3 regions of the Fictibacillus sp. 23RED33 genome follow, and region 1 is predicted to be linked to each of the others. Evidence: riboswitches for the same ligand, from Rfam matches in the RefSeq annotation. Region 1 holds a riboswitch; each other region holds the start of a gene.
The links. Region 1 has a riboswitch for S-adenosylmethionine ahead of IHV09_RS07280 (bifunctional homocysteine S-methyltransferase/methylenetetrahydrofolate reductase). Riboswitches for the same ligand answer to the same signal wherever they lie in the genome.
Positions count from the first base shown of each region.

Region 2: linked by a shared signal. The riboswitch ahead of IHV09_RS08455 (sulfite oxidase-like oxidoreductase) and the one ahead of IHV09_RS07280 (bifunctional homocysteine S-methyltransferase/methylenetetrahydrofolate reductase) in region 1 are both predicted to bind S-adenosylmethionine.
Region 3: linked by a shared signal. The riboswitch ahead of IHV09_RS11070 (methionine ABC transporter ATP-binding protein) and the one ahead of IHV09_RS07280 (bifunctional homocysteine S-methyltransferase/methylenetetrahydrofolate reductase) in region 1 are both predicted to bind S-adenosylmethionine.

Region 1 covers NZ_JACZDX010000001.1:1,405,502-1,416,067, forward strand. Annotated here, with positions in the region: gene IHV09_RS07270 (hypothetical protein) at 1-40, shown strand, start outside; gene metH (methionine synthase) at 72-3,524, opposite strand; gene IHV09_RS07280 (bifunctional homocysteine S-methyltransferase/methylenetetrahydrofolate reductase) at 3,517-5,367, opposite strand; SAM riboswitch class I at 5,432-5,547, opposite strand; gene IHV09_RS07285 (NAD(P)-binding protein) at 5,549-6,187, opposite strand; gene IHV09_RS07290 (sirohydrochlorin chelatase) at 6,203-6,955, opposite strand; gene cobA (uroporphyrinogen-III C-methyltransferase) at 6,956-7,741, opposite strand; gene IHV09_RS07300 (DUF3906 family protein) at 7,754-7,975, opposite strand; gene IHV09_RS07305 (nitrite/sulfite reductase) at 7,991-9,619, opposite strand; gene cysC (adenylyl-sulfate kinase) at 9,644-10,243, opposite strand; gene sat (sulfate adenylyltransferase) at 10,209-10,566, opposite strand, start outside.
Region 2 covers NZ_JACZDX010000002.1:715-11,280, forward strand. Annotated here, with positions in the region: gene IHV09_RS08435 (ATP-binding protein) at 1-350, shown strand, start outside; gene IHV09_RS08440 (vWA domain-containing protein) at 416-2,347, shown strand; gene IHV09_RS08445 (hypothetical protein) at 2,399-2,590, opposite strand; gene IHV09_RS08450 (hypothetical protein) at 2,768-3,058, shown strand; gene IHV09_RS08455 (sulfite oxidase-like oxidoreductase) at 3,089-3,757, opposite strand; SAM riboswitch class I at 3,861-3,968, opposite strand; gene IHV09_RS08460 (hypothetical protein) at 4,033-4,248, opposite strand; gene IHV09_RS08465 (S8 family peptidase) at 4,667-5,845, opposite strand; gene IHV09_RS08470 (hypothetical protein) at 6,181-6,360, shown strand; gene IHV09_RS08475 (carboxymuconolactone decarboxylase family protein) at 6,409-6,624, shown strand; gene IHV09_RS08480 (VOC family protein) at 6,674-7,045, opposite strand; gene IHV09_RS08485 (DUF1648 domain-containing protein) at 7,173-7,670, shown strand; gene IHV09_RS08490 (YpzI family protein) at 7,945-8,085, opposite strand; gene IHV09_RS08495 (hypothetical protein) at 8,249-8,863, shown strand; gene IHV09_RS08500 (DUF2187 domain-containing protein) at 9,003-9,182, opposite strand; gene IHV09_RS08505 (biotin transporter BioY) at 9,371-9,943, shown strand; gene IHV09_RS08510 (AMP-binding protein) at 9,986-10,566, shown strand, end outside.
Region 3 covers NZ_JACZDX010000002.1:556,287-566,852, forward strand. Annotated here, with positions in the region: gene sigI (RNA polymerase sigma-I factor) at 1-51, shown strand, start outside; gene IHV09_RS11060 (anti-sigma-I factor RsgI family protein) at 142-1,371, shown strand; gene IHV09_RS11065 (hypothetical protein) at 1,492-1,836, shown strand; SAM riboswitch class I at 1,916-2,046, shown strand; gene IHV09_RS11070 (methionine ABC transporter ATP-binding protein) at 2,359-3,384, shown strand; gene IHV09_RS11075 (methionine ABC transporter permease) at 3,377-4,045, shown strand; gene IHV09_RS11080 (MetQ/NlpA family ABC transporter substrate-binding protein) at 4,075-4,893, shown strand; gene IHV09_RS11085 (carboxymuconolactone decarboxylase family protein) at 5,146-5,526, shown strand; gene IHV09_RS11090 (hypothetical protein) at 5,803-5,943, shown strand; gene sufC (Fe-S cluster assembly ATPase SufC) at 6,185-6,970, shown strand; gene sufD (Fe-S cluster assembly protein SufD) at 6,990-8,288, shown strand; gene IHV09_RS11105 (cysteine desulfurase) at 8,288-9,508, shown strand; gene sufU (Fe-S cluster assembly sulfur transfer protein SufU) at 9,498-9,944, shown strand; gene sufB (Fe-S cluster assembly protein SufB) at 9,999-10,566, shown strand, end outside.

The DNA.
Region 1 (10,566 bases):
TCCAGAAAAGATACGTACTGGACGAGTTATGACGATGTAAAGCACCTGAAACTTCAATCAGGTGCTTTATTCTAACTTAAAACATTAAAATACCTTGCTTCAGGATGAGCAAAAACAATCGCAGAAACAGATGCTTCTGGCTCCATCATGCACCCATCGGTCAGTTGAATACCAATATCTTCTGGCTGTATCAGTTTAAATAACTTTTGCTGATCTTCTAACTCTGGACAAGCCGGATAACCGAATGAAAACCTTTGTCCCTGATAACGAGCGGAAAATCGTTCTCTCATTGTAAAATCTACCGAGTCAGGAAAGCCCCAGCGATCTCGCATCTGTTGGTGAACAAGTTCGGCGAACCCTTCTGCCGTTTCTAAAGCTAATGCTTGAAGTGCATGGCTCTCAAGAAATCGTCCTTCTTTCTTATATTCTGCAGCAAGTTCACGAATACCTGTACCTGCTGTAACTGAAAAGAATCCAACATAGTCCATTTTCCCGCTTTCTTTTGACCGTAAATAATCTGCAATGCAAAGATAAGGCTCTTTGTTTTGTCTTGGGAATTCAAAAGTTTCTATGACTGTTCTTTGATCAATTGGATCATAGATCAGAATCTTTTCTCCATCACTTTGTGCTGGAAAGAATTGATATAGAGCTGAAGGTTGAATCAAATTCTTTTCTTTCGCTTCTTTTAACAGAAGATCAATCAATGATTTCATTTCAAGGGTCCGCTCGTCCTTTTCTTGAAGCAACCTAGTTATTTTACCTTTTATGCCAAGATGATGTCCGAGCAGCATCTGTAGATTGATATAAGGCTGAATATGTGAGAGTGAGTAGTTTTTTAAAATGTGTCTTTCCGTATCGTTCGGAACAAAAACGGGAGCAGTTCTTGAAACCTTTGATCGGACTCTAACAGCAGTTGCAACCCCTGCAGAGCTTTCATTGATTTCAGAGTTTAGAGCTATTGTTTTTTTTCTCTCCGCAAACTCCACAGCCAGTCGATCGAACTCTTTTGGTGTTTGAATCTGATTGGCAAACGAGAGACCTTCCATCGCATCTTTTGCATAAAGAACCATTCCTTCGTATTCCTTCGATATCTTCGTGTCTGTGAACTTTCTTGATAATGCAGCACCGCCAACTAAAATGGGTGTTGAGATTTTCGCTTCTCTCATATCGTTTGCCGTTAACACCATCTGTTGAGCAGATTTCACGAGCAATCCTGAAAGTCCGATAATATTTGGTTTTTCTTTTTTAATCGCTTCAATTAACGTTTGTGACGTTACTTTGATCCCTAGGTCTACCACCTTAAATCCATTGTTGCTTAGAATGATGTCTACAAGGTTTTTACCGATGTCATGAACATCACCCTTAACTGTAGCAAGTAACACTTTTCCTTTTGAAGCAGATTCATCATTTCTTTCCATGTAAGGTTCGAGATAAGCAACGGATGCTTTCATGACTTCTGCACTTTGCAGGACTTCTGCAACGATTAACTGGTTCTCATTGAATAGTCTTCCCACTTCTTTCATGCCATCCATTAATGGTCCATTGATGATGCTTAATGGAGTAGCATACTTTTGTAATGCGATCTCTAAGTCTGGAATTAATCCTTCCTTCGTACCCTCTAAAATATAATAGTGTAGTCGCTCTTCTAAACTCATATCAGGCAGCTGGGATTTTGTTTCTTTCTTCTTTCCTCTATAAAAGTCTGTAAAAGCAGATAATGCTTTTTCTGTTGTTCGAAATAATAGATTTTCTGCCATCTCAATTTCTTCCGGTGCAATGGAAGCAAAACGTTCAAGCTTTTCGGTATTCACGATGGCATAATCGAGTCCCGCTCCTGTGCAATTGTAGAGATACACTGCATTTAATACTTCACGACCTACCGGTGGCAATCCAAATGATACGTTACTGACTCCTAAAATGGTTAAGGATTGTGGAAAGTGTTCCTTGATCAGGCGAATCCCTTCAACCGTTGCGTTCGCTGAGCCGATGTATTGTTCATCACCCGTTCCAACGGGAAAAACGAGTGGATCGAATATGATGTCTGAAGGTGAAACGTTATAGTTATTCACTAAAAGGTCATACGATCTCTTAGCGATTTCCAGTTTTCGTTCTGCAGATACACCCATACCTGTTTCATCTATCGTTCCAACCACTACTGCCGCTCCATATTTATGAAGAAGCGGGATCACTTTTTCAAAACGTTCTTCACCGTCTTCTAAATTAATAGAATTGATGATGGCTTTACCCTGTGAATACTTTAAAGCGAGCTCGATAACATCTTCATCAGTAGAATCAATCACAAAGGGAATTTTAACCTTCTTAACTGCTTCTTTCATAAACGCTTCCATATCACTTAATTCATCTCGATCAGGGTCAGCTAAACAAACGTCGAGTACATGAGCACCGCCTTTTACTTGAGCCCTTGCAATTTCAGCCGCTTCTTCAAACTTCCCTTCAGCAATCAACCGTTTGAATTTTCGTGAACCGATAACATTTGTTCTTTCTCCTACCATGATCGGTCTTAACGTTGGGTCATCGTAAATGAATGGTTCGATTCCTGAAACCATATGAGTTTCGTTTACTTGCAAGTCACGTGGTTGATAGTTCTTCATAGCTTTTGATAATGCTTTAATATGAGCAGGTGTCGTACCGCAGCAACCACCCACCACATTCAGCCATCCTTTTTCTGCAAACCCAGATAGTTTAGTAGCCAATGAGTCTGGTGTTTCATGATAATTTCCTTCTTCATCTGGTAGTCCTGCATTCGGATAACAGCTCACTGCTGATGTAGACAGACTTGATAGAGAGCGAATGTGATCCTGCATGAATTCAGGTCCTGTTGCGCAGTTCAACCCAACGGCAAGAGGATTCATGTGTTTTAACGATATATAAAAAGCCTCAATTGACTGACCCGCAAGTGTGGTTCCCATTGGCTCGATCGTTCCAGAAACCATGAGCGGGATTCTTTTTCCCGTTTGTTCAATAGCTTGCTCAATTCCTAGAAAGCCAGCTTTTACATTTAGCATATCTTGGCTTGTCTCTAAGATAAGAAAATCTGCACCTCCGTCAATCAATCCTCGTGCTTGTTCAGCATAAGCATTTCTTAACGAATCAAACGTCGTTCCGCCCGTAACACTGAGCGTTTTTGTCGTTGGTCCGAGTGAGCCCGCAACAAAACGTGGCCAGTGTTCTGTTGAAACAGCATCAGCTGCTTTTCTTGCAATTTCTGCTCCAAGCTTATTGATCTCATATGCTCTATATCCTAGTTCGTATTCATCCAGTACAAGATTCGTGCCGCCGAATGTATTCGTTTCAATGATATCAGCGCCCGCCTCAAGATATTTATAATGAATGGATTCGATAACATGGGGTGCCGTTACATTTAAATACTCATTACAACCGTCATACGCTTCACCGCCAAAATCTTCTGGAGTGAGATTGGCTTCTTGAAGCATCGTTCCCATCGCGCCATCCATGATTAAAATCTTTGATTTTAGCTGTTTTTCTATTGATGACTTAGGCATTCTGTGACCTCCTGGATAAAAGTGATGGAGAGTTCGCTCGTGTATATCGTGCTAATTCAACGGTTAGTTCGTAACGCATAAATGGTGTGATCAAGTAGATGCCGTTAAAGAGTTCCATAGCTGTGTCTAATAACGACTTCGCAATTGATAAGCCTTCTTCGCACGCTTGTTTTGGATCATCTGTATACTTACCCATGCGGTCACGCACAGCGTTCGATAGTTTGATGCCGGGAACTTCATGATGAAGAAACTCTGCGTTGCGGGAAGAGGTTAAAGGCATGATTCCAATATAGATCGGTTTATCAATATGTTTTGTTGCCTCATACGTTTCAATAAGTCTTTGCTCTGAAAATACAGGCTGGCTGATAAAGTAGTCTGCACCGTATGCAATTTTCTTCTCTAACCGCTCAACGGCTTTATCGATGGATCGGATGTTAGGGTTAAAAGCAGCTCCTACAGTGAAAGATGTTTTTTCTCCAAGCTCTTTTCCTGATAGAGATAATCCTTCATTAAACTGTTTGATGAGCTTGATCAGTTCAAATGACGTGACATCATATACAGAAGACGCACCTGGGAAATCTCCGACGCTTGCAGGATCTCCCGTTACAGCGAGTATTTCATGAATGCCCTGCGTGTGAAGCCCCATTAAATGAGACTGAAGACCGATTAAATTTCTATCGCGACACGTAATATGAACGAGCGGGCGAAGATTAAGTTGGGATTGGACAATCGACCCTAATGCAGCGTTACAAACACGTGGTGATGCAAGTGAATTATCAGCGAGGGTAAGTGCGTCGATTCCCGCTTTTTTTAACGCCTTTGCTCCTTCCATAAAACGTGACGTATCTAATTTACGTGGTGGATCTAATTCAACAATTATGGATTGCCTTTTCTTTACTTCTTCACTTAGAGGTACATAGTTAGATTTTGATGCTGATTGAATCACAATCTTTCGTTTTCTTTGTTTCACTTCTTTTTCTGTTACAGGTGCTAAGTTTTTTAGTTCACTAGAGAAGGCATGTATATGAGCAGGTGTCGTACCACAGCATCCTCCTAATAGACGAACTCCTTGCTGCCTGAACAAATGGGCACATTCTTTAAAATAGTCAGCATCCCCCTCATAATTAAAACGGCCATCTGTATAAGAAGGAAGCGATGCATTAGGAAACGCTGAAAGAATTGCCTGATCCGGTAATGCAACTTCCTCAAGCGTCATCAGCATGTGATACGGCCCTAGACGACAGTTTAATCCCACAACATCAGCACCAATGTTCTCTAAAGAGGTCAAAGCTTCTGAAATGGGAGTGCGGTCCTGCATAAAGCCGACCTCCTGTAATGACACTTGAGCAATAATCGGAAGTGATGTTTCTTTTCTAGCAATCTTTAAAACCGTTTCTAGTTCTTCTAGGTCATAATAGGTTTCTAATTGGATGCCATCTACATTCTCCATCAACAAACAATACAGCTGCTCGCGAAAACTGCGCTTGATCTCATCAAGAGAAATGCTATTTGGTTTTATACCGCGTATGCCACCGATCGTACCTACAACATATTCTTTATGAGCAGCTTTTCTGGCGATCTGAACAGCCGCTTTATTAATCTCTTTTACGTGATCTTGAAGCCCATAGCGTTCGAGCTTTGAATAGTTCGCTGCATACGTATTGGTTTGAATGATATCAGCACCTGCATCTAAATAAGCACGATGGATATTATAGATCTGCTCTTCTTGAGAAAGATTTAACTCTTCGTAACAAAAGTCGGATCCGTACGAATACAGAAGGGTTCCCATCGCCCCATCACCGATTAATATCTTGTTTTGTTTTAAGTCTGTGATTAAACTCATGACTGCCTCCTATATAAAAAATAAAAAGCCTTCTATTAAAGAAGACTTTTTGAGCGTCGGGGTCTTCTTATCTTTACAAGTTCAACAAACCGAACTTGCAGGAATTAGCACCTTTTCAGCTAGTAGCTGCTGGTTGCTGAGGTTTCATAGGGCCGCTCCCTCTACCTCTCTTGATAAGGATTTATTCATTTATTGGTTCGTTTACTAAATTGCGATCTATTTTCTTTAATAATTCCTGTTTATACGCGCGTTGCTTTTCTTCGTTATATAAAAAGGACCGATCTGTTAGCTTTGTTAATAAGTCTTTTCGATTTTTTTCCGGATATTCCTTCTTAATGATCGATCTGCATTGAAATAAAAAATTTAAATACGTTTCATAGTCTTCACTGTATTTTTGTTGAAGCTCTTTTTTTATCGATTTAGATAAACTTGGACTAGCTCCAGAAGTAGAAACTGATAAAATGAGTTTCCCTCTCTTTACGACACTAGGAACAATAAAGTTGCCCAGGTCTGGTTGGTCAACAACATTCACAAGCTGTTTCGAACTTGTTTGTTCTGCAATCCAAGAATTAATCTCTTTACTATTGGTTGCAGCAATGATTAGAAACGCTTCTTCCAAATCAGCACGTTCCACTTCTCTTTCGATCCAAGTCAGCTTTCGTTCAGCATGCAATTCTTGAATTTCATTAAGAGCTGCTGGGCTGATTACTGTAATTTTTGCCTCTTCATTCAATAGATCATTAATTTTACGATGTGCTACTAGACCACCGCCAGCTACTACAACCGTTCTACCAGACAAATTTATGTGAATAGGATACATAGCATTCCTCTCTTTTTAAGAACATGCATACTTCTTTGTTTCAAGTGTTTCATGTATTCGTGTGAGTAAAACGTCTTTAAGGATAGGATGGTAGCCAAGCGTCTCACAAAGAGTTACGTTTTGTGTGGTTTGCTGCTGATAGCGAATTATCGTATGTTTTATTCCATTTATTAATAGTCCTGAAAATAGAAGGTAAGGCACCACGATAACTTGCTCATATAATTCACTGCTACTCCAAAGTGCTTCTTCAAAACTTGGTTCTGAACCAGTTAAAAAACAAACTTGAATACTAGGAATTCCATAATGATCTTGAACGTTAGATGCTATTGCTTCTAGGTCCCGCTTTACATCTAGATCGGTGCTACCTCTGCCCACTAGAAGGATATGTGAATTTTTTCTTAACGTAACCGCGCTTTTAATGATCTTCTCCCATAACAAATGTGAAATGGCTTGATGTACACCGAAAGGACGTCCGTAATTCACTTCAACTTCTGGATAAGTAGTCTGCAGTTGCTGAAGCTCATTCGGTATGTCTATTTTTATATGGTTCGCACTTAATAAGAACACAGGAATGACAGAGATGCTTGTAGCTCTTTTTTCTATACAGGTTTCAAAACCTTGAGTGATAGAGGGTTCACTAAGCTCTAGAAAACAAATCTCCTTAATGGGCACATCAATTTGTGCCATACACAGTCTCACAAATTCTTCTGCTTCCATACGTCCTTTTTCCAGTCTTGTACCGTGACAGATAAAGAGCAATGCCTTCACTTATAAAGCCTCTCTTACGTCAGCAAGCTTATTCCGTTCATCGTTCAGCTGTTCAAACCATTTCAGTTCACTGCGAAGACGAACGACCTCACCAACAATGATCATACTAGGATTTTCAATATGTTCTCTAACCACAATATCCTCAATCGTATCGAGTGTACCTGTAACGGTTCGTTGACTTTCTAAGGAACCCCATTGAACGAGAGCAACCGGTGTTTCTTTACTTTTTCCGTTTTTTGTTAACTGTTCACAAATATAACCTAGGTTGCCCACTCCCATATAGATTGCTAATGTATCAATACCGTTCGCTAGACTTTCCCATTTCAGTTCATCTTCTTCGCCTTTTTTACGATGACCTGTGACGACCGCATAGCTTGAAGCCATGTTTCGATGCGTAACAGGAATACCCGCATAAGCGGGTGCTGCAATCCCTGATGTTATCCCTGGAATGACCTCAAACGGTATGCGGCTTTTGGCAAGTGTTTCTGCTTCTTCTCCTCCTCTTCCAAACACGAAGGGGTCGCCACCTTTTAGGCGAGTTACTACTTTTCCTTTCTGAGCGTGTTTAACTAAGAAACTGTTGATCGTCTCTTGCTTCATGAAATGGTAGTTTGGCAGTTTACCGCAATAAATTAAATCGCATTCAGGTTTTGCATAAGAGAGCAATTCTTTGTTCACTAATCGATCATATAAAATGACATCCGCTTCCTGAATACAACGCAGACCTTTTACGGTTATCAACCCTGGATCTCCCGGACCAGCTCCGACAAGATACACTTTTCCCATCATCATCACTCCTTAAGGATTTAAAATCGTTTCACGTTCATAGAGCACAAAGCCGTTCCCCGTACGAATTCGTTTCTTTTCATAAAGAGAGATCTCATCAACTTCAGGCTGTTTCAAAAAGTACTTTTCGAGCTCGATGTCAACCAACTGAAAAGCCTGTTCATCTGTTGAAGCGGCTATCACAACAGGAATAACCTCTGATTTCAAAATTACTTCAAAACGGTATAAATACATAGCAAGACCCCCTTTTTATGAGACTTTTTCTTCTAACTCTTCTGCGATTCGGTCCAGTTCTATTTGAAGATGTTCCAACCCGACACGGTCTATATAATCAAAAAAGCTTTCGGATGGAAGTTTCTTTTCTTTAAATATAGTAAGGAATCGTAAAAGTACCTCGTCAAGTGAATCTGCATGAAACTTTCCTTTAAGCTTTTCGTTAAACTTTCCGCCATCATCAAGTGTGCCTCCTACATAAATCTCAAAGGCTTGAACCATCTTTTTCTCTTTCGTTTTTAACAATACACCTTGAAGACCAATATCTGCGATCTGACGCTGTCCGCATGAGTTAGGGCAGCCAACCATATGAATGCGAACAGGAACATCGAGTGTTATTTTTTGATCAAGGTTCTCAGCGATTTTACGCATCCTTTCTTTCGTTTCAACGAGTGCTAAGTTGCAGTACTCGATCCCTGTACAAGAGACGGAATGTCCTATAAATGAAAGAGGCTGAGTAGTAATACGTTTGAAAATGCTCTCTTTTAAAAGCAAGTCGACGTTTTCGTGTTTCACATTTGGAATAATTAAGTTTTGAGAATTTACCGTTCGAATTTCACCGTTTCCGTATTTCTTAGCAATTTCAGCAAGCTCTAAAACTTCATCAGCATGAAGTCGACCAACAGGTACGTTAAAGCCGATATAACTTAATCCGTCTTGCTTTTGAGAATGAACGCCATAGAAGTAACCACCGTTCCAAGTTTTAAGAGCATCTCTTCCTTTAGAGTGAAGCGGTCCGGTATATTCTAATAGCTTTTCTTTGAATTTATCTGGTCCCCAATCGGCCATTAAGAATTTCAGACGTGCAAGGTGTCGTTTTTCCCGATAACCGTAGTCACGGAAAATCGTAGTAATTGCGATCGACACTTCTTTTACCTGATGCGGTTCAATAAACACATCAAGGGGCTGTGCTAAGAATGGTCTAGATGAAAGACCGCCGCCGATCTTTATGTGAAAGCCAGGAATCTCTTTATCTTCAATTTCCTTAAAAGCTGGAGTATAGGCCACACAGTTGATCTCAGCATGAGCACTATTGTTTACATTTGAACTAATGGACATTTTGTATTTTCTCGGCAAATTAGAGAAATCTTCATTATGCTGAAAGAACTCATAAACTTCCTTTACAATTTCAGTGGTATCGAAGAGTTCGTGTGGATCGATGCCCGCGATTGGGTTCCCCATGATGTTTCTTGTGATGTCCCCGCATGCACCCGCGCTCGACAACCCAACTCCTTCTAACCGATTAAAGATATCTGGAATCTCTTCAATCGTCAGCCAGTGAAATTGAATGGCCTGTCGTGTCGTGATATCGAATACGTCTCTTCCGTAATCTTTGCAAATATGAGCCAATGCTTTTACTTGTTCATAACTTAAAATGCCAGATGGAACATTGACTCTCATCATAAAATAGCCATCTTCTTTAGGACGCTGCAGATAGAGTCCTGCCCACTTGAAACTATCCCATTCTTCTTTCGGGATAGAGGAGAAGCCGTTTTCTGCGTAATAAGGAATATCTTCAAATATTTTTAAGCCGTCTTTTACGAGCTTTTTTTGTTCGGTCTTATTAATCTTCGGATTTTCTGCCCACGTCTTTTGATATGCCATTCTCTCATTCTCCTTTTTATTTAGTTAAATCAGCTTCCTTTTTTCCAGAAGATTTAAGATGCTCTCTACAATCTCAGAAACGCTTTGTTCGTTAGTATATATGGTGAAATCTGGTGAAATCGGTTCTTCATAAGGTGAATCAATTCCAGTAAAGTCAGGAATTTCACCTTTTCTTGCTTTGCTATATAAACCTTTTGGATCTCTTTTTTCACATTCTTCAATCGGACATGAAACAAAAATTTCTATAAATTCCTCTTCTGAAACGATTCTTTTCGCCATTTCCCGATCTTGTATAAAGGGAGAGATAAAAGCTGTAAGTACGACTGTTCCGTTATCTACAAAAAGCTTTGATACTTCAGAAATGCGTCGAATGTTTTCACTTCGATCTTCATCAGAGAATGAAAGATCGCGGTTTAATCCATTACGAATGTTATCTCCATCCAATACATAGTTTCGAATGTTTCTCTCGTAAAGTTCTTTTGCGAGCGCATTGGCGATAGTTGATTTGCCAGAACCTGAGAGACCTGTAAACCAAAGTACAAAACTTGAATGGTTGTTTTGTTTTCGCCTAGCTTCTTTTGAAATTGAACTATCGTGCCAAATGATATTGTGCGGTTTGCTCATTTGAATCTCCTATTCTATGATTTGCATCATTTCGATTTAGTCCATTTATTAATACCTCTACTACTTCTTTTCGGCTGAACGTACTAGGTGGAAGTTCTCCATTACGAAGAAGCTCTCTTACCTTAGTTCCAGATAAGATGACATGTTCTTCCGTTGGGTGTGGACATGTTTTCGAAGAAGCCATACCTTCGCATTTATTGCAATAAAAGCTATGTTCGAAAAACAACGTTTGGATGCCGATCTCATCTTCTGTAAACTGTGAAAAGATCTCTTGTGCTTCATACGTTCCGTAATAATTTCCTACTCCAGCATGATCGCGACCT
Region 2 (10,566 bases), on a different contig from region 1:
GGTACATCGGAACAGTACCGTTGAACGAAGCGTTGAAAAACCGTTTTGTCGTGATCGAAGTGCCTTACATTCAAGGTGATACGTTAAAAGAAATGCTTAAGAACCAATCTCAGCAAAAAGACGAAGAGGTACTATCCAAGTTTGTTCAGTTGTCGTCTGATTTGATCGGGCAAGCAAAAGCAGGTCATCTGTCTGAAGATGCAGCATCTATCCGTGCGTTGCTAGATGCAGCCGATCTCTCTGTTTATTTGCCGGCGAAGCGTGCCATTCAACGAGCGATCGCAGACAAGCTCGAAGACGCGCGCGAACGCGCCCTCGTTGCAAACGTAGCCGCAACCCTGTTCGCGTAAGCTGGGAAATGGGGTCAGACCCCATACAATTTATTTCCCACGACGATTTTGGAGGTTTTCCCTAGATGAAATTCCTAGTATTTGCGGATACGAAGATCGATTCTTTTGTTCACATGCAACTGATCGATCTTTCCCGCTCACTCTCAAAAGTGGATAAAATGGACGTTTCGTTCTCGTATCACTCGTACCTAGAACGAAACAGCGGCGTCACACACGTCAGCCAGTTCTGGAACCCGTACCCGCGCGAAATTCAGCTTGAAGGCTGGAAATCGGATGTTTATTTGCGCAGCTATGGTACTCAGTTTCACACGGACGACCATGTGATCTGGGATACCTTGAAGCAATTGAAATCTCATCCGCACCGTGAATTTCTCAAGCAAGTCCTTCTTTTTGCAGAAGATTATCGATTAGAACAGATCTGCGTGAAGAACCGACCGGGGATGACGCATGCATTCAAGCTCCGAAAAGAAACGTTCCAGGTTCATTACAACCGTGAGTACCGAAAGCATATTCAGCAAAAGCGTACGCTTGATGCGCTTTTTTGCCATATTATCCTTTTGGCGAACAAACGGTTTGTGGCCGTACCAGAAGAGACGCAGAAACTCTATCAAGAACTGCGCTCTCATTTAACCAAACTTACAACGGCTAAATCGACTGAAGATATCGCTGCGATCATCACAGAGATGGCAGCAATCATACAAAAACACACAAACTTAAACGATATGAAAACTGCATACCGTAGTTTCAGTGACCCGTCGCAAAAAAGCCAAACAAATAGTGAGACCGATCAAAACTTTGACGACCTTACACGAAACAACGAAACGAAAACGAAGAAAACGATCACTAAGGATGAAGATTCAGACAAGGATAAAGACGACAAAGAAAAAGAGTCTCATTCCTCTTGGCATGATGAAACATCTGACCCGCAGGATTCGTTTTTACAAATGGACCTTGATCAGGGAACAAACACAGATTTGTTAGGAGAAGGTGCGAGGGAAGCAGAAAGTGGTGACGCGGTGTTCGGATCGGTTCAAACGAGCGCTAAAAGTACAGACAACAACGACTTCGACACTCAAAACGAGCATGAAGCCGAAACCGACAACAACCAAAATGGTTCTGACTCTGCAAACCACTTCCCGTACGGAGAAGTGAACAAAAATGTCACCGAGCATTTTGTGCCAGCAAAACCGGCAACCCTCGACGAGATTGCTCAATACGACGAATATAACCAAGAGATCGCGCCGTTCGTTTCGCAGCTGAAACAAAACTTTTTAAAAACGATGGAGCACAAACGAACAGCACCAAGAGAAGATCTGCACTTTGGAAGACTTGGAAAGAAGCTTACGAGACTCGTAACCGATAAGAATCCAAGGCTTTTCCGGAAAAAGCAGGAATCTCCACAAGAACTCGATACGACATTCACGCTCCTCGTCGACTGTTCAGCGTCTATGTTCAACAAGATGGAAGAAACGCAAAAGGGGATCGTGCTTTTTCATGAAACGTTAAAAGCTCTTCGGATTCCACATTCTGTAGTTGGCTTTTGGGAAGATGCAGCAGATGCTTCAAATAACGATCAACCGAATTATTTTCATGAAGTGATCTCCTATCGTAACTCTCTGCATCAATCGGGAGCGCCGATCATACAGCTCGAACCACAAGAAGATAACCGTGACGGATATTCCATCCGACGTATGGGAGAAGAGCTGGCAAAACGACCAGAGCAGCAAAAGATTCTGCTCGTTTTCTCAGACGGTGAACCAGCGGCTTTCGATTATGAATCGCATGGCGTACTCGATACACACGAAGCGGTTACTCGTACAAGAAAGCTTGGGATCGAAACGATTGGTATGTTCATCGCAAACGGAGAGATCACAGAGGAAGAAGAGAAGTTGATGCAGAATATCTATGGTCCGCAAAATGTAGTTGTGCCAAGTGCTTCAGAGCTTGTCGACTATCTGATGCCCGTACTTCGTAAGCTACTTTTCAAATCTTTATAAAACGCCAAAACGCCTGGGTCAGCTCACCCCAAGGCGTTTTTTATGTATGTATCAATACTCCAATAGCTTCAGCCAAGCAAAGATTACTCCAACAAACCCCGTGTAGCTAAAGATCCTGACAGACCATTCTGGTAAGGCTGTTCGAAGTACGCTTGAAAATATGCCGACCACAATAATCGCGGCAAGTAAGATGTAAATGGAAATGATATCGAACGGAATACGAAAAGACAGCCATTGTTCCATCGCCAAACCTCCCTAGTAAGGATAATATCGGACAAAATGCCTATACATTAAGAACAATTCACGAAAAAAGCCGAATTTTTATGTGTTCGAAAATCGGGATATGAAGGATAACATCGGGCACCGCAAATAGGGCAAACGCATATAGTATTACTAATTCAGGTGTTAGGAGTGAATGATGTGAATCAACGTGTAGTAGACGTCATTTTAGCAGAAGCAGAAGAAGAATATTTAGCAAATAATAAAGATGGTACCACGTTTGCTGCAGAACTCGCCTTACTCGCTTCAACGCTTGTGACCGCGGGGGATTTTCTAGCTACGTTCAGTGCAGCGATCGCTCTCAGACAAGTGTACCTCGATCAAGCGCAGGATCTAAAAGACCAGCAAGAACAAGAAGCTCAGATGAAAGACATCCAAGATCAGATTACAGCGTTAAAAAATGAGATTAAAATGCTGAGGGGAAGAAAATAAACGGACTTCCCCCTAATTTTTCATTTGGGATCAATCATACTCTTTCTTTTTCCACTCATCTTCAGGCATCTCAAATTCATCGCTCGAAAATCGTTCTTCTTTAAACGGATCGCCATACATATGAAAGCCGTTTTGCTCCCAAAAGCCTGGCTGATCCTCTTCTAAGAACTCGAACTTACGAATCCACTTTGCACTTTTCCAAAAATAAAGATGCGGAACGATGAGACGCAGCGGAAATCCATGCTTTTCCGTTAACGGCTTGCCGTCAAAAGAGTGCGCAAGAATGACATCGTCTCGCAACAAATCTTGGAGAGGAACATTCGTCGTATAATCGTAATCAGCGTGGACCATCACATACTTTGCTTTTGGATCCACATCAAAGTGCTTTAAAAAGTCCGTAAATTTAACACCTTCAAACGCATTGTCGAACCGTGACCATCTCGTCACACAGTGAATATCTCGTACTACTGTCGTTTGAGGCATCTTCATGATGTCTTCAAAACTAAATTCGACACGTTTTCCTACGAGTCCTTCTACAGATAACGACCATTTTTTCATATCGTAAACAGGAACCTCCCCCTCATGAAGAATAGGGAACTTTTTTGTTTCAACCTGCCCAGGAGGCAAGCGGTTTCCTAGTTTTTCATCGACTTGTGGGACACGCATCTTTTTAATGCGATCCGCTTTGTTAAGGTCCATAAATGAACACCCTTTCTTTAATACGATTGATTCCATTTGAGGTAGCAAAAACAAAAAACGCCATCTTTTATAAAAAAAGAGGACGAGTGGTTGTGTTCACATCCTCTTATCTTTCAGTCTGTAAAACTGTTAGATGTAGCACCGTGCCTAACAAAATAGGTGGTTGCCGGGCTTCATAGGGCTAATTCCCTCCGCCTGCTCGAAATAAGAGACCGATTAATCGGCTTAAAAACGATATGTAAGTTACAACTATTATACATTCAGGACATGAAAAATCAACTTGAAATGAGATCAGCCACAAAAGACATCTCGCGAGAAATGCCTAGATACAGAACGACAACGCCAAAAACCGCTGTACTGATCAAGAAAAAGTAGACGATTTTTTCTTCGGCTTCCTTTTCACTCTGCCTTTTTTCTGATTCAGTCGACTCACTCTTGCCAGAACCTTGAGACGTTTTTTTCTTTTGCTTACCTTTACCAAGACCAAACATAGCTGAAATCCTCCGCATCTTACAGATGTTTCTGTTAACAGTTTTTCATGAAAGCTGTTTTCGTATTCATCGATGTTTAAGATAGAGGTTGATTTCCGCTCCAGGTTGCTCGCTTTCCGCGGGGCAGGCGGTGAGCCACATTTGTTCGTTTCACTCTTAAGTGTCTCACCTGCCCACCTGTCCCGCAGGAGTCTCGCACCTTACACTCCAATCAACTTCTCGAAGAAGCAAATGAACAAAAATGCATTAACTCTACAGAAATTGTCTTCATGAAGAAGGGAGTTTTAACAAATGCAATTTAGTTGTTAAGTGTGGATAACAGTCGTTAACAGCATCTATGAAAAAAGGAAAATAAAAAACCTCCAGAAGTTATAAACACTAACTTCCAGAGGTTTGGGAACATTTTTATTTATATCAATTACTGCTGAACAGCCGCCGCTGCATTTACGCGTCCGTTTTGGAACTGGCTGCCTGTTCCGGATACAGGATCAGCTGTGTTTTCAAGCGCTGCACGGATTTGAGAAGCACTCTTACCTTGAGCCGCAAGAAGTCCTGCTACACCCGCAACAACTGGTGATGCCATAGACGTTCCTGAGAAACTCGCATACTGGTTATTTGGTGTTGTTGAATAGATGTTAACACCTGGCGCTGCGATATCAACCCACGTACCGAAGTTTGAGAATGAAGCTTTACGGTCGTTTTGATCGGTAGCCGCAACTGCAATCGCGTTCGTATAATAAGCAGGGTAGCTAGGAGAAGATACACCCTCATTTCCTGCAGCAGCAATGACTACAGAACCTTTGCCCCATGCATAATCAACTGCGGATTGAAGAGTCTGTGTGCCGCCTGCTCCACCAAGACTTAAATTGATAACTTGCGCACCTTGATCAGCTGCGTAACGAATGCCTTGAGCGACGTCATCGAGTGATCCACTGCCGTTCGCATCAAGAACACGAACTGCTAGAATAGAAGCTTTTGGAGCAAGACCCGCGATTCCCACACCGTTATTTGTGTTCGCAGCCGCGATACCCGCAACGTGTGTACCGTGCTCGTTTTCATCCAATGGATCGTTATCGTCATCTACATAGTCGGCACCTTTAATGACTTTTCCAGCAAGGTCTGGGTGGTTATAGTCAACGCCTGTGTCAATTACTGCAATTTTTACAGAGGAAGAGCTCTGCGTAGTATCCCAAGCTTGCTCAGCTCCTACTTTTTGTGGCGCATATTGCTGACTTTGATAAGCAGGATCGTTTGGTACATAGCTTGCATGGAACGTTAAGTTAGGTTCCGCATACTCAACAGAGTCAAGATTTTCATAGTTCTTGATCGCATCTGCCACACTGCCGTCTACTTTCACGACTGTAAAGTCTTTTGTAACCTCAACTACTTTACCGCCAAGTTGTGAAACTTTGTTTTTAGTATTAGCTGCTGCTGAAACAGAATCTTTAAAATGAACAATAATTTCTTGTGAAGCAGCTTTCGTTGCAGCAGGTGTAAACGAAGCTTTCGACACCTCCGAATTTGCAGCAGATGCTGGCAATGCTAATGAAACAAGTAGTGGTAATGTTGCGGCAGTCGCCACGAAACGCTTTAACATAAAAATCACTCCTCTGTTGTATTTACCAAGCAAGCTTGGCTCCGATGGTAAGGAATTCAACAATTTTCAACAAAACCCTTTAATACTATTCGAAAATAATGATTATTTACCAAAAGACTACAATCACAGAGAAGATATTACTACAAGAGCGTTTAGGTTCGCATGACCTATTCATTATCTTAAAATATAAAGTGGGTAGGTGATAAGACTCAAATTCGACAGAAAGCGCATTCAGTCTCAACCCCTTAAACAGAAACATAGGACTACTTTGAAGAATGGTGTAAGGTAAGAGGGAAAGAAAAAAGAAATTTTTTATTTGAGGAGGAGGAATACAAATGGCACGTTTACCAGAAGTAGATGTGGAAGGAACACCCTTTAAGAAATCCCTTGCTAACGCACCAGATATTCTAGATGCTTTTCAGCAGATGGAAAAAGCGCTGAACGACATACTAGAGCCTGAACTTATGGAGATGCTCCGCTTACGAGCGGCCTCAAACAATGGGTGCGACTACTGACAAAGCATGGACTACGGGACTCTGGATGAGTCCTCACGAAAAACAGCGATGAAGCAAGGAAACGCAGAACTATCAGAACGTGAAAGTCTAGCTCTCGAACTCGCTGATCACATCATGGCTTATCACGGACAACTGCCAGATGAATTATACAACCGACTCACGAAACATTTTTCAAAAGAAGAGATCATTGCGCTATTCTTCCAAATCGGAAGCAAAAACGGAGCCAACTGGTTTATTATCGCGATGGGAATACTAAACGATTAACAAATAAAACGTCCAGATCACGCATGCGATCTGGACGTTGTTTTATGTATTATCTATGCTGGTCGATCAGGATCAGGTTTCCATCTGGATCTTCAATCGTCAAACTCGCAGGACCCTCACTCGTTTCATCCGCTTCAGTCGATAACGAAATTCCTCTTTCTTTCAGCTGTTTCTGAAGCTCTCGAATATCAGTGAAATTTTCAAGATTTTCCGCATTTTGGTTCCATCCAGGGTTGAAAGTCAAAATGTTTTGTTCAAACATACCTTGAAACAAGCCGATAACCGTATCCTCATTCTTCAAGATCAACCAGTTATGCTCGATGTTGCCACCTAACGATTCAAATCCTAAATTTTCATAAAAAGCTTTTGAACGATGGATATCTTTTACACTTAAACTTACAGAAAACGCACCAAGTTTCATAAGATCCTCCTTAAAATATCTGATAATTTAACTATAGATTTCTTTTACCCCGATTACAATTCAATTCATGACGAAACTTTCCATCGAAAAAAAACGTATAGCATAGAGGGAGGAGGTTGAAAAGTATATGTATGAAGGCCGACCAAAACTTAACATACAAAGAACATGGTTTGAAAACTTTTTAGATATCGCATCAATCACCTTATTGGTAATAGGAACAGTGAGCTTGATCTCACAGTGGGCTGCTATTCCGAACACCGTGCCAACCCACTTTAATGCAGCCGGAGAACCAGATGGCTGGGGAAGTAAGAACAACCTATGGATTTTAATCGTGATGGGAGCGGTGACGTGGTTACTGCTTACCGTGTTAGAAAAATTTCCGCACATCTACAATTATTTTAATCTTACGGAAGAAAACGTAGAAAGACAGTATAAAAATGCGCGCATGATGATCAATGTAATGAAAAATGAAATCTTGATCTTTTTCGTCTATATGACTTGGGCCTGTGCAGAAGTCGCCAATGGAACAAGTGAAGGATTAAGTGTGTGGGTACTCCCCATTTTTATCATAGGAATCACAGGATCCATCGCTTTTTTCATCGTAAGATCAATTAAATGGAAGTAAAAAAGGGGACGAACTTCATTTGGAGAAGTAGAGTCCTCTTTTTTATGAAGTGTGTCTTTTCCTAGAGTACATAATAGCTATGTGTGCGCCGTATAAGGATAGTTATTTACCATAGTTCGGTAATGTGAATTAATTTCATGGATAAGCTCCATAATTTCACGGTAAATCATTTTAATTTCACGGATAAATTTTTTTATCGAATTTTCGACTCATACCGACACTGAAACAATAATAAAGCAGCTCATACTTTTTGATGAGCTGCTCCCATTTTTGATTACTGATCTTGATGGTTGCGTGCACGCGCTTCATCTGGACCTTCCATCTTAGTAGCACCAGAATATTTTAAGTCTTGATCACGGTCAGATTCAACGCGGCCAGATTCACGCAACTTCTTTTCCTGTCTGTCTTTTCCCATAGTGAAATCCCTCCAATCACATCAGATTTTCATTAGTATGAGGACTAACTGAAACTTTTATGTAAAAGCTGAAAATATCCTGAAACAGCCTACCCAAACGTTTAGCTTTTAGAGAAAAGGGAATCCCCTAACTACGAAAAAAATTAATCGAGGAGGACTTAAAATGGTACAGAGTGTAAACACTACAAACGGATATGAAAACGGCATGTATCCTGAAGATGCTTACGGTACAGCGCAAAGAGAGAGAGTGGCAGACCCGCAAAAAAGCAAGCTACTAACAGGAATCGTAATTGGCGGTATCGTTGGTGGGGCACTTGCCTTGATTGATTATAATACACGGTCAAAAGTAAAGAACACTGCGGTAGGGTTGAAGGATAGCTCCAGCAAAATGATTACGGAAGTTAAACAAAATCCAGGTGAAGTGAAAGATCAGATGATCAGCCAGTTCAAAACAGCGAGCACCACTTTAAAAGATGCGATCAACGACGCGCAAGCGCTATACGAGCGTCTCAATAAAGACGTTTTTGGAAACATTAATACGCTAAAAGAAATCTCAAGTGATGTGTTATCGACAGCTAAAGAAACAAAAGGGGAGCTTGGCAGCATCGGTTCAAAATTAAAAGAAGCAGGATCCGAACTAGCTGATAACCCAATCGGAAATGACAAGCTTCACGATTATTCCACTGGATCAGCGCAAGAAACGACTTACACAAGAGAAAATGATACAAACGTCGTTTCAGTAGGCGTGACTTCACAGAACAATCGTAAAAACTTGTAAAAAAACAAAAAACAGCTCTCTGCGCAGTTTCGCTGCACAGAGAGCTGTTTTTGTATTGTTGAAAATCTCATTGAAAATGGATTGGAGCGAAAACAAACTGCTACACTCCATTTAAAAGTCGTTTATTTCTATATAAGATCTAGCTATTTATGATTTGTCTAATATCGTTCAAACGTACAACTTGCTTCGCATCTTCAAAATGCTCCGAATAGTTTTCTGTTACGGAAAAGTCCACAACAGCGGTGTTGGTCAACAATGAAGTAATTTCTCCTTTTAAGCCGTCGAATGTTTCAATAATATCACCGATTTTAAATTCCATGCCTTTTCCTCCAACGTAATTAATGTTTGTACTATTTTACCATAATTGTGACTAATTTTCCTTTTATTTTTAAAAACTTCTATTTGTTAAGTATTATAGCTGAATCAATTACGTATTGCTATTGAAGCGCTTTTAATGTTAACTTAAAATTAATATAAGTTGACATAAATACGATGAGGTGTTTTTTCATGAAAACAAAAGAGATGACGTATGTAGCTTTATTCGCAGCAATCATGATTGTATTAGGATTCCTGCCCCCAATCGTTTTGCCTTTTACACCAGTTCCCATTACAGCACAAACTCTTGGTGTAATGCTTGCAGGTGTGGTGCTTGGTGCCAAACTAGGCGGATTAAGTATGATTGTTTTCTTACTAGTAATTGCAGCTGGTGTTCCAGGATTAGCTGGTGGACGCGGTGGTGCAGGTGTTTTTGTAGGACCAAGTGCTGGTTATATACTTAGCTGGCCATTATCAGCTTTCTTAATCGGGTTATTGATCGAAAAAGCAAGACAGCCACTTCAAGTGTGGAAGGTCTTCATATACAATTTCGTCGCAGGAATCGTCTTTGTTTACCTTTGCGGTATTCCAGTTGTTGCATTTGTAATGGACATCAGTTTGGAGACAGCTGCAGTTTCAGGTTTAGCTTACTTACCAGGCGATTTGATAAAAGCTACTATCGCAGCCGCACTTGGTGTTAAAATAAGACAAAGATTATTTAAAAATCAGACTGCTCTTACTCAAAATCATACGATCAGCCATTAATAGATTGTCTTCGGACAGTCTTTTTCTATAGGGAGGACTTCTGTGCTAATTACCGATACGATTCAACAAAGTGCCCTTTTACATCCTGAGAATACAGCGATTCAAATGGGTGAAGATAAAATAACCTATCAAGAACTGGACAGCAATGTTAAGAAAATCGCTTCATATTTTCGTAAGCAGGCCTTCAAAGGAACCCAAGGAAAAGCAGCGCTATATGTGCCTAACGGAATAGATTTTCTACAATATTTCTTAGGAGGCATTTCTGCTGGCTGGATTTGTATTCCACTTGATTTGAAATGGAAAGAAAAGGAGCTGGAAGAAAGGCTAAAACAATGTGAGCCGGATTTGGTTATTACTACAGAAAAATGGCAGAGCAAAATGAAATACGGAAAGGTCACCCTAATTTCTGCTATTGATGATGTAAGTCTTAGCTCAAGTGAAGAAGTAAAAAGTACTGTTGCAGACAATTCATTGTTTTATATGGGGTTCACTTCAGGTTCGACGGGTGTTCCGAAATGTTTTGTACGCAACCATCGTTCATGGGTTAAAAGCTTTGCATGCAGTAAAACAGACTTTGGCCTTACTGAGAGTGACGCAGTACTCGTACCTGGACCACTTGTTCA
Region 3 (10,566 bases), on a different contig from region 1:
CTTATATATTTAGGCGATTTTCAAGCGCTGAAATCATACATTCAGCCATAAGGTGAGGTAAATAAGGTTACTAGGCAAGGGAATGTAATGTTCTCTTGCCTGTAATTTATACTGATCCTGCTACATGCGGGAGGGATATCATTGAAGAACGGCAGCGGCATCGTTATTGAAGTTCAGAATAAAAAAGCAACTCTTCTCATGAAGGACGGAACCTTTGTCACAGTAAGAGTACCAGCAGGTAAAAGACCTCTTATAGGTAATGAGTATCAGGCTTCTTATTTTTCACACAAAAAAAGAAGTCTTTTTGTGCTGCCATCTATTTCGTTTTCAGTGGCAGCATTAATTGCATTTCTTTTTATTTCAGGTCTTTTACCCAACAGCAGCCATTCTGCCGCGGCTGCTTATGTTAGCTTTGATATCAATCCAAGCCTTGAGGTTGGCGTAGATGATAATATGCGAGTGGTTGAAATGGATGCCTTTAATGACGAAGCAAAAAAAATCATTAAGAAATACAATTTTTCTACAGATGATCGTATGCCGTTTGAAGTATTCGCGGATCAACTGATCAAAGCTTATCAGCGAGAAGGCTATATGGAAGAGAATCAGTCCATGCTTATCACTACAGTATCCGATAAATCCAGTGATAAGAAAACGAAGCAGGAATTGGATCATGCATTGGATTCAATTGTTAAAAAAGCTGTCGTTCAATACCCTGTAGCGATTACTGTTTCTGAAACAAACGAAGAAGTTCGCGATAAGGCGAAACAATTAGGCGTATCTTCAGGGAAATATACAGCATTCCAAGAAGCAACGAAGAATGATAAGCATCTTAAAGAAGAAAAGATTAAAGAAGTGAAGTTTCAAGAGCTTAAAGTGAATACTACTTCTTCTAAAAATATTAAATCTGTACCACATCCTCGTAAAATAAAGGCTGCACCTCATGAGGTCAAGGTAAAGCCAGTAATTAATAAAGAAAAAAAATCGGATCACCAAAGCTCAGTTAAACCGACCGAGAAAAACCTTGTGAAGCCTCAAAAGAATACGAATGAAAAACGTAACAGCAAAGAGCTTGGCAATAGGAATGATCAAAATAACAATAGAAATCATATTCAGCAAAAAGAGCAAAGAGTAGAACCTAAAAAGATGAAGGAACCTGTCAGAACACAAAACCATGATAGGAATTACAATCAGAATAAAGAGCATAGAAAAGAAAACAGATATCAGGATAAGAATCATAACAAGCGACAAAAAGAAAATGACCGTAATAAACATGAACAGAGACAGCAATGGAATGGAGACAGGCATTCTAATGATGATCATAAGCGTTCCAAAGGTGAACATCGAAAGCAAGAAAAGAAACATAAACACTAATTATGAGATAACATGTCGTAATAGCAATTACGATTCCTTGCTGCTGTCGAAGGGTTTATAAAGGTATATGAATATTCCTCTAGAATCGGTGAAGTAACAACCAATTCGGGGGGATTTTTTATGTTGGATATCCGTTACTTTGAAAGTCAAATAGCAAAAAGTCCGTATCTTTCTCTTTATAATATCCCGGTAAAGCCTAGCTTTAAATGTAAGGACGAAACGACGCTGAAAATTGAATATAGAGAAGGAGAGCGGAACAGAACAGTCACGTTTACTGGGAATCCGAAATATCTATGTATGTTGCTTGAGGGGAAAATGAAGCTGAGTACTTTATTGAGACAAGAGATGATTGAGTTTCAGGGAACACTCAGACAACGCTTAAAATGGGAAGCGATTTTTTACTTAAGCTCCCATTGGGAAGAGATATCCGCCGGTGTACTCGTTCGAACTGCTAAAAATATTTGACACGAATCGACATGGATGATAATATTCTTCACAGTGATTCAAATATGCATCGCTTTAATTTAATAAAGTAACACTTTTTTACTTATCACGAGAGGTGGAGGGACTGGCCCTATGAAACCCGGCAACCGCTAGATCATTGCATTCTTATGAATGATGAACTAGAAAGGTGCCAATTCCTGCAAGGCTTTAAGTAGTCTTGGGAGATGAGGAGAACGTGCATAGAATATAATATGCCTTTCTGCTCATATTGAAGCAGAGAGGCATTTTTTTGTTTAATGTTTTCGTTTTACATTGAAGCTCTTGGGAGTAGTTGATTTCCGTTACAGGATGCTCGCTTTCCACGGGGCGTGCGGTGAGCCTCTTAGCGCTATGCGCTGTTAAGAGTCTCACCTGTCCCGCTGATCCCGTAGGAGTCTCGCACCTTCCACTACAATCAACTTATCGATGAAGGGAACACTTAAGCAAACCAATGCACCGTTTTCTATATGAGCCAATATTTAGATAAGAAATGAGGTAAGAATCTTGATTAATTTACAGGCAGTCCGTAAAGTCTTTCAAACCAAAGATGGTGAAGTAAAGGCTGTTGATACGGTAGATTTAAACATAAAACAAGGAGAGATTTACGGAATCATCGGATACAGTGGTGCAGGTAAGAGTACACTGATCCGCATCCTTAACATGCTAGAGCGCCCGACTAGCGGTACGGTTACGATTGGCGGCAAGAACATGTCTGAGCTGTCATCAAAAAAGTTAAGAGAAGCACGACAAGAAATTTCAATGATCTTTCAGCACTTTAACTTATTGTGGTCTCGCACGGTAAGAGAAAACATTGCTTTTCCTCTTGAGATTGCTGGTTATCCAAAAGCTAAGATCAAACAGCGTGTTGATGAGCTGATCGACCTAGTTGGATTGGAAGGTCGTGGTGGTTCTTATCCGTCGCAACTAAGTGGAGGGCAGAAGCAACGTGTAGGTATCGCACGCGCGCTTGCGAATGAGCCGAAAGTTCTCTTATGTGACGAAGCAACTTCTGCACTTGACCCTAAAACAACTGACAGCATTCTTGATCTGCTTGTAGAGATCAATCAAAAATTAGATCTGACCATTGTTCTTATCACACATGAAATGCATGTAATCAGAAAGATCTGTCACCGTGTAGCCGTTATGGAACAGGGGAGAGTAGTGGAAGAAGGCGATGTCCTAAATGTCTTCAAAAACCCGACAGAACCAATCACGAAGGATTTTGTGAAACAAGTAACAGAACCTGAAGAAACAGTCGACACGATCAAACAGTTTATTTCTGAGTTTCCGGAAGGCCGAATTGTCCAACTTACTTTTATCGGTGGACGAGCAGGACAGCCATTAATTACGGAACTGATTCGTAAGTATGAGGTAGATGTAAATATTCTACAAGGAAAGATTACGCAAACTCAGAATGGACCTTATGGAACGTTGTTCATTCAGATTAAAGGTACAGAATCTGCACTAGCTCGTGCAATGGAGTTTTTAAACAGTGTGCAGGTTGAAGTAGAGGTGATTCATAATGCTTAGTACATGGTTCCCGAATGTCCAATGGGATGTTCTATTAGAAGCGACAAATGAAACTTTATATATGTCAGCCATCTCTGTAGTGATTACATTTTTCCTAGGACTGGCTCTAGGATTGGCGTTATTTCTAACTTCTCCTGGTAACTTGTGGGGAAATAAGTTTTTAAACAGCGTGATTGCTATAATTGTTAACGTGTTTCGATCGATTCCGTTTATTATCTTAATCATCTTATTGATTCCTTTTACACGTTTAATCGTAGGAACGATGCTTGGAGCTGAAGCTGCACTCCCTGCATTAATCGTAGGAGCTGCGCCATTTTATGCACGTATGGTAGAGATCGCTTTGAGAGAGATTAATAAAGGGGTAATCGAAGCAGCGAAATCAATGGGTGCTACAAACGCTCAGATTATCTTTAAAGTTCTTATTCCCGAAAGTACGCCGGCTCTTGTTTCTGGTATCACTGTAACCGCGATTGCACTCGTAAGTTATACAGCGATGGCTGGAGTTGTTGGTGCTGGTGGTTTAGGAAACTTGGCTTATATGGAAGGTTACCAAAGAGACAACGCGGATGTAACATTAATTTCAACTGCACTTATCTTAGTCATCGTTTTCGTCATCCAATGGATCGGTGACCGCATTACAACAGCATTAGATAAGAGATAACGTTTTAAGACAACAAGGAGGAAGTTCATATGAAAAAAGTATTATCTGTTCTTATATTAACCGTTCTTGTTGCAGCACTTGCTGCTTGCGGGAACAAAACAGAAGGCGGAATCAGCGACGAGAAGATCATTGTAGGTGCTTCAAACGTACCACATGCTGAAATCTTGGAAGAAGCAAAACCTCTTTTGAAAGAAAAAGGTGTAGAACTTGAGATCAAAACGTTCCAAGATTATGTACTGCCAAACAAGTCTTTAGATGAAAAAGAAATCGGTGCGAACTACTTTCAGCACGTTCCTTATCTAGAGTCTCAAATGAAAGATCACGGATACAAATTCGAAAATGCAGGTGGCATCCACCTTGAGCCGATCGGAATCTATTCTAAAAAGTATAAGTCATTAGATGAGCTGCCTGAGGGCGCAACAATTATCATGTCTAACTCAGTAGCAGATCATGGCCGTATGCTTGGGTTACTTGAAAAAGAAGGATTGATCAAAGTTAAAGAAGGTGCTGGAGCAGAAGCACAAATTAAGGATGTTGTAGAAAATCCTAAGAAGCTTAAATTTAAAGCAGATGTTGATGCGGGTATGCTTCCAAAAGCCTACAAGAACGGTGAAGGCGATGCCGTACTAATCAACACAAACTACGCGATCGATGCTGGATTAAACCCTCAAAAGGATGCGATCGCATTAGAAGGATCTGATTCTCCATTCGTAAACATCATCGCGGTTCGTGAAGGAGATAAAGATAAGAAATCTGTTAAAGCTTTAGTAGAAGTTTTACGTTCTAAAGAGATTCAAGATTTCATTAAGAAGAAATATGAAGGTGCAGTAGTGCCAGTAACAGAATAATTTTCTATAAAGAACTGACTTTGAGATTAAAGTCAGTTCTTTTTTTGAGTAAAGATCGATCAACAACACTTTATAGTCCTTCAAACTAACTTTTAGACCCTGCGATTCCATTTATAGGCCCTTGAACTTAATTTATAGTCCTTCAAAGTCATTTATAGGCTTTTCGACAAAAACTTACGAACATTTATTACATAACCAGCTTGCGAATGACCCATACTAAACCTGTTTACTATTTTGACAGGAGTGAATGAAATGAAACAAGAAGAACAGCCGCTACCCGGATCGAATTCAACGCAATATCACCTGATCCGCTATAAAGAAGGCTTAGGGAAATACAATGAGAATATGCCTGAACTTACACATGCTTATAATGAATTTACACGCCATTGCTTTAAAGAAGGTGAGATCTCTGAGAAGTATAAGCAGTTGATCGCTTTAGGAATCAGCATCTATTCTCAAGATGAATATTGCATCATCTATCATACAAAAGGTTGTTTAGATCAAGGGTGCTCGGAAAATGAAATTCTTGAAGCTGTGGGTGTTTCTGCTGCATTTGGCGGAGGAGCGGCTATGAGCCAAGGTGTGACCCTCGTTCAAGAATGCATTAAAGAATTAAATAACCCGCGTCATTAAAAGAAAGTCTAAAATTCCACACTTACATGTTTTGAAATCATCCTAAGAAGGTAATGGAAGTAATGTAGCGCATTTAGCAGGATAACATAGGAAGTCACATCTGTTTTCAATAGGAATCATCATGCACTGGTATGCAAGGTGATTTCACTTGGATAACGGATTGAGCAAAATGAGTGATGCTGATACGCTATTATTGTTAACTAACTTTAACTTTGAAAGGATTGATTCATTATCCACCCCATTAAAGTAAAACATACGTCCGAGATGGAAAAAGCAATGCACCAGTCACATGGCTGTGGTTTTGCAGAGTATGAGAGGGATTTGGAAAAACGCCTAGATGTTGAGAAGGTCCGAGATATGGAATACAAAAAAGGGTTAGAAATAGCGGCAAATGCGAACAGAAATCATACGCCGTAACATATGAACTTAAAATTACAAAAGGCTGATTCATAAGGTGGTCTACCGCCTAATGAGTCAGCCTTTTTTCAAATCTTGTGACTGATGTACAATTAATATGACAACAATGGAAAAGTAAACAGCTCGTTCCCTTGAACATACATTTCATTTGTTATAAGATTAGAATGAGAATAAATTGAGAATGGCTATTTTGTGCCTTTTATCAAAATCTTAAGAATGATTTCTTAATGGAGGTTGTATTATGTCAGCACCTAATTTAAAGATTGAAGATCTTCGTGTATCTATTGAAGATAAAGAGATTATTAAAGGTTTAGATCTCGAAATAAATGGTGGCGAGATCCATGCGATCATGGGACCAAACGGAACAGGAAAGTCTACTCTTTCTGCAGCGTTAATGGGACACCCTAAATATGAAGTAACTTCTGGTAAAGTTACGTTCAACGGTGAAGATCTTTTAGAGATGGAAGTTGATGAGCGTGCACAAGCTGGTCTGTTCTTAGCTATGCAATACCCTTCAGAAGTAAGCGGTATTACAAACGCTGATTTCCTTCGCTCTGCAATCAATGCAAAGCGTGAAGAAGGCGACGAAATTTCTCTAATGAAATTTATCCGTGAGTTAGATAAAAAGATGGATCATCTTGAGATGGACAATGCGTTCGCACACCGTTACTTAAACGAAGGATTCTCTGGTGGAGAAAAGAAGCGTAATGAGATTCTTCAAATGATGATGCTTGAGCCAAAATTAGCAATCCTTGACGAGATCGATTCAGGACTTGATATCGATGCTCTTAAAGTAGTAGCTAAAGGTGTTAACGAAATGCGTAACCCGGATTTCGGTTGCTTGATCATCACTCACTACCAACGTCTATTGAACTACATCACTCCTGATAAAGTACACGTGATGATGCAAGGGCGTATTGTAAAATCTGGTGGACCTGAATTAGCTCAACGTCTAGAAGCTGAAGGGTACGACTGGATTAAAGAAGAGCTAGGAATTAAAGACGAAACTGTTGGTCAAGAAGCGTAAGCATTAAGGGGGACTATACATGTCAGTTGATACGAGCCTAAGATTTGATAAGGACTACGTAACCGGTTTTTCAAGCAGCAGACAGGAACCCGCTTGGCTGCAGGAACTTCGTTTGCAAGCATTGGAATTAGCTCAAGAGCTTCCAATGCCTAAACCGGACAAAACTAAAATCGATAAATGGAACTTTACAGAATTCAAACATGAAGCAACTGGCACTCCTGTTGCGTTCAATGAACTTCCTGAAGATGTTAAGGCATTGATCGGTTCTGAAGAAGAAGCGAAGAATGTTCTTGTTATCTATAATGGAACACCAGTTTATTTTGCACTTGAAGAGTCGGTAAAAGAACAAGGTGTTATTTACACAGATCTTCTAACAGCTGCAAAAGAGCATGAAGATCTAGTGAAAAAGTACTTTATGAAAGCTGTTGCGGTTGATGAGAACCGTTTGCCAGCCCTTCATGCAGCACTATTCGTTAATGGAGCATTTCTTTATGTTCCAAAGAACGTGGAACTTTCTGCTCCTATTCAAGCCGTTTATTATCAAGACGATGAAGCAGCGATCTTCAACCACGTTATCGTTGCAGCAGAGGATAACAGCTCAGTAACGTATGTAGAAAACTACTTATCAACGAACGATGCTACAGATTCAGTAGCAAACATCGTGTCTGAAGTATATGCAGGCAGCGGTGCAAAAGTCGTTTATGGTGCTGTAGATAACCTTGCAAAAGGAATGACAACATACGTGAACCGTAGAGGCCGTGCTGAGAAAGATGCTCGCATCGAGTGGGCGCTTGGTCAGTTTAACGACGGAAATACGGTTTCTGACAACACAACTCATTTGATCGGTGATGGATCTTTTACAGATACGAAGACTGTAACAATCGGACGCGGTGATCAAAAGCAAAACTTCGTAGCGCAAATCTTTAACCACGGAAAACATTCTGAAGGTTATATCCTTACTCATGGGGTAATGAAAGATAGTGCGAGCTCAATTTTTAACGGTATTACAAAAATCGAGCACGGTGCTACAAAATCTCATGGTGAGCAAACTGAACGCGTACTTATGTTAAGTGAAAAAGCGCGTGGGGATGCGAACCCGATCCTTTTGATCGATGAAGATGATGTTACAGCAGGTCATGCTGCTTCAGTTGGAAGAATCGACCCTCTTCAAATGTTCTATCTGATGAGTCGTGGTATTTCAAAAGCTGAAGCTGAACGTTTGATCATTCATGGATTCTTAGCACCAGTCGTTAGTCAGATGCCTTTAGAATCTGTTAAAAATCGTTTAGTCGAGGTTATTGAAAGGAAAGTGCGCTAATGAGTGCAAACGAATGGAGAAAGCTGTTTCCTATCCTGGATCAGGAAGTTAACGGCAAACCTCTCGTTTACCTTGACAGTGCAGCTACTTCACAAAAACCGATACAAGTAATTGAAGCTTTAGATAAATATTACAAAGAGTACAACTCGAATGTTCACCGTGGTGTTCATACACTGGGAACTCGTGCTACAGATGGTTATGAAGGAGCGCGTGAAAAGGTACGCCGTTTTATCGGTGCTAAATCCACTCAGGAGATTATCTTTACACGTGGTACAACAACAGCGATCAATACGGTAGCAAGAAGCTATGGTATGGCAAATCTGTCAGAAGGTGATGAGATTGTGATCACTCCAATGGAGCATCACAGCAACATCATTCCATGGCAGCAAGTTGCGAAAACCACTGGTGCAACGCTTAAGTACATTCCTTTACAGCCGGATGGCACGATTGATCTTGTGGATGTTGAAAATACAGTTACAGAGCATACTAAGATCGTCTCAGTTATGCAGGTATCGAACGTATTAGGAACGATCAACCCGATCAAAGAGATCGCAGCGATCGCACATAAGAACGGAGCTGTAATGGTAGTGGACGGCGCTCAGAGCGCTCCTCACATGAAAGTAGACGTTCAAGATCTCGATTGTGATTTCTTTGCCTTTTCAGCACATAAAATGTGTGGACCTACAGGCATTGGCGTGCTCTATGGAAAAAAAGCACTCCTAAACAAGATGGATCCTGTTGAGTTCGGTGGAGAGATGATTGATTTTGTAGGACTTCAAGAATCTACGTGGAAAGAGCTGCCTTGGAAATTTGAGGGTGGGACACCGATTATCGCAGGTGCGATCGGTCTAGGTGCTGCGATTGATTTCTTAGAAGAAGTAGGTCTTGATAATGTGTTAAAACATGAACATGTACTTGCTGACTATGCGATGGAGCGACTTTCAGAGTTAGAGGGTGTTACGATATTTGGTCCAAAAGAACGAGCAGGACTTGTAACGTTCAACTTAGATGATGTTCATCCGCATGATGTAGCAACCGTTTTAGATTCTGAGGGAATTGCTGTTCGTGCAGGCCATCACTGTGCACAGCCTCTTATGAAATGGTTAGATGTTACAGCAACAGCACGTGCTAGCTTTTACCTGTATAACACTGAAGATGACATCGATGCTTTTCTTAAAGGCTTAACAACAGCAAAGGAGTATTTCGGTCATGTCTTCTAATTTAGATCAGCTATATCGTCAGGTCATCATGGATCATTACAAAAACCCACGCAATAAAGGGGTTATTGAAGATAATGCTCTGACGATCAATATGAATAACCCAACATGCGGCGATCGCATCCAGCTCACTTTAAAAGTAGAAGATGGAAAGATCGAATCGGCTAAGTTCGACGGTGAAGGGTGTTCGATCAGTTTAGCATCAGCTTCTATGATGACACAGGCTGTTAAAGGTCTTCCTGTCGAAGATGCTGTAAAGCTTGCAAACATTTTTTATGATATGATGCTAGGGAACGACTATGATGATGAATCCTATGATCTAGGTGACATCGAAGCTCTTTCTGGCGTTTCCAAGTTTCCAGCTCGCATCAAATGTGCCACACTTGCGTGGAAGGCGATGGAGCAAGGGGTAGGAAAAGATGAGGAAGAGGAAGAATAAGTTCCTTTTGATAATGAGTTAAAGAGTGCCAATCCAGTAAGGAGGGATTCTGTAATGGCTAAGAAAATGCCTGATATCGGCGAATATAAATATGGTTTTAGAGATAAAGACGTTTCCATTTTCAGATCGAAGCGTGGGTTAACAAAAGAGATCGTAGAAGAGATCTCCCGCATGAAGAACGAGCCTGAATGGATGCTTGAATTCCGTTTGAAGTCATTAGAGCAGTTCTATAAAATGCCAATGCCACAATGGGGCGGAGACATGAAGGACTTAAACTTTGATGATATTACGTACTATGTTAAGCCATCTGAGAAATCTGAGAAGTCTTGGGACGAAGTGCCTGCTGAAATTAAAGCGACTTTTGACAAGCTAGGAATTCCAGAAGCTGAGCAGAAGTACCTTGCAGGAGTATCTGCACAGTACGAATCAGAGGTTGTATACCACAACATGAAAGAAGACCTTTCTGACTTAGGAATTCTTTTCACAGATACGGATACAGCTTTAAAAGAGCACGAAGAGATCTTCCGTGAGCATTTTGGAACGATCATTCCGCCAACTGATAATAAGTTCTCAGCACTTAACTCTGCAGTATGGTCCGGTGGATCTTTCATTTACGTACCTA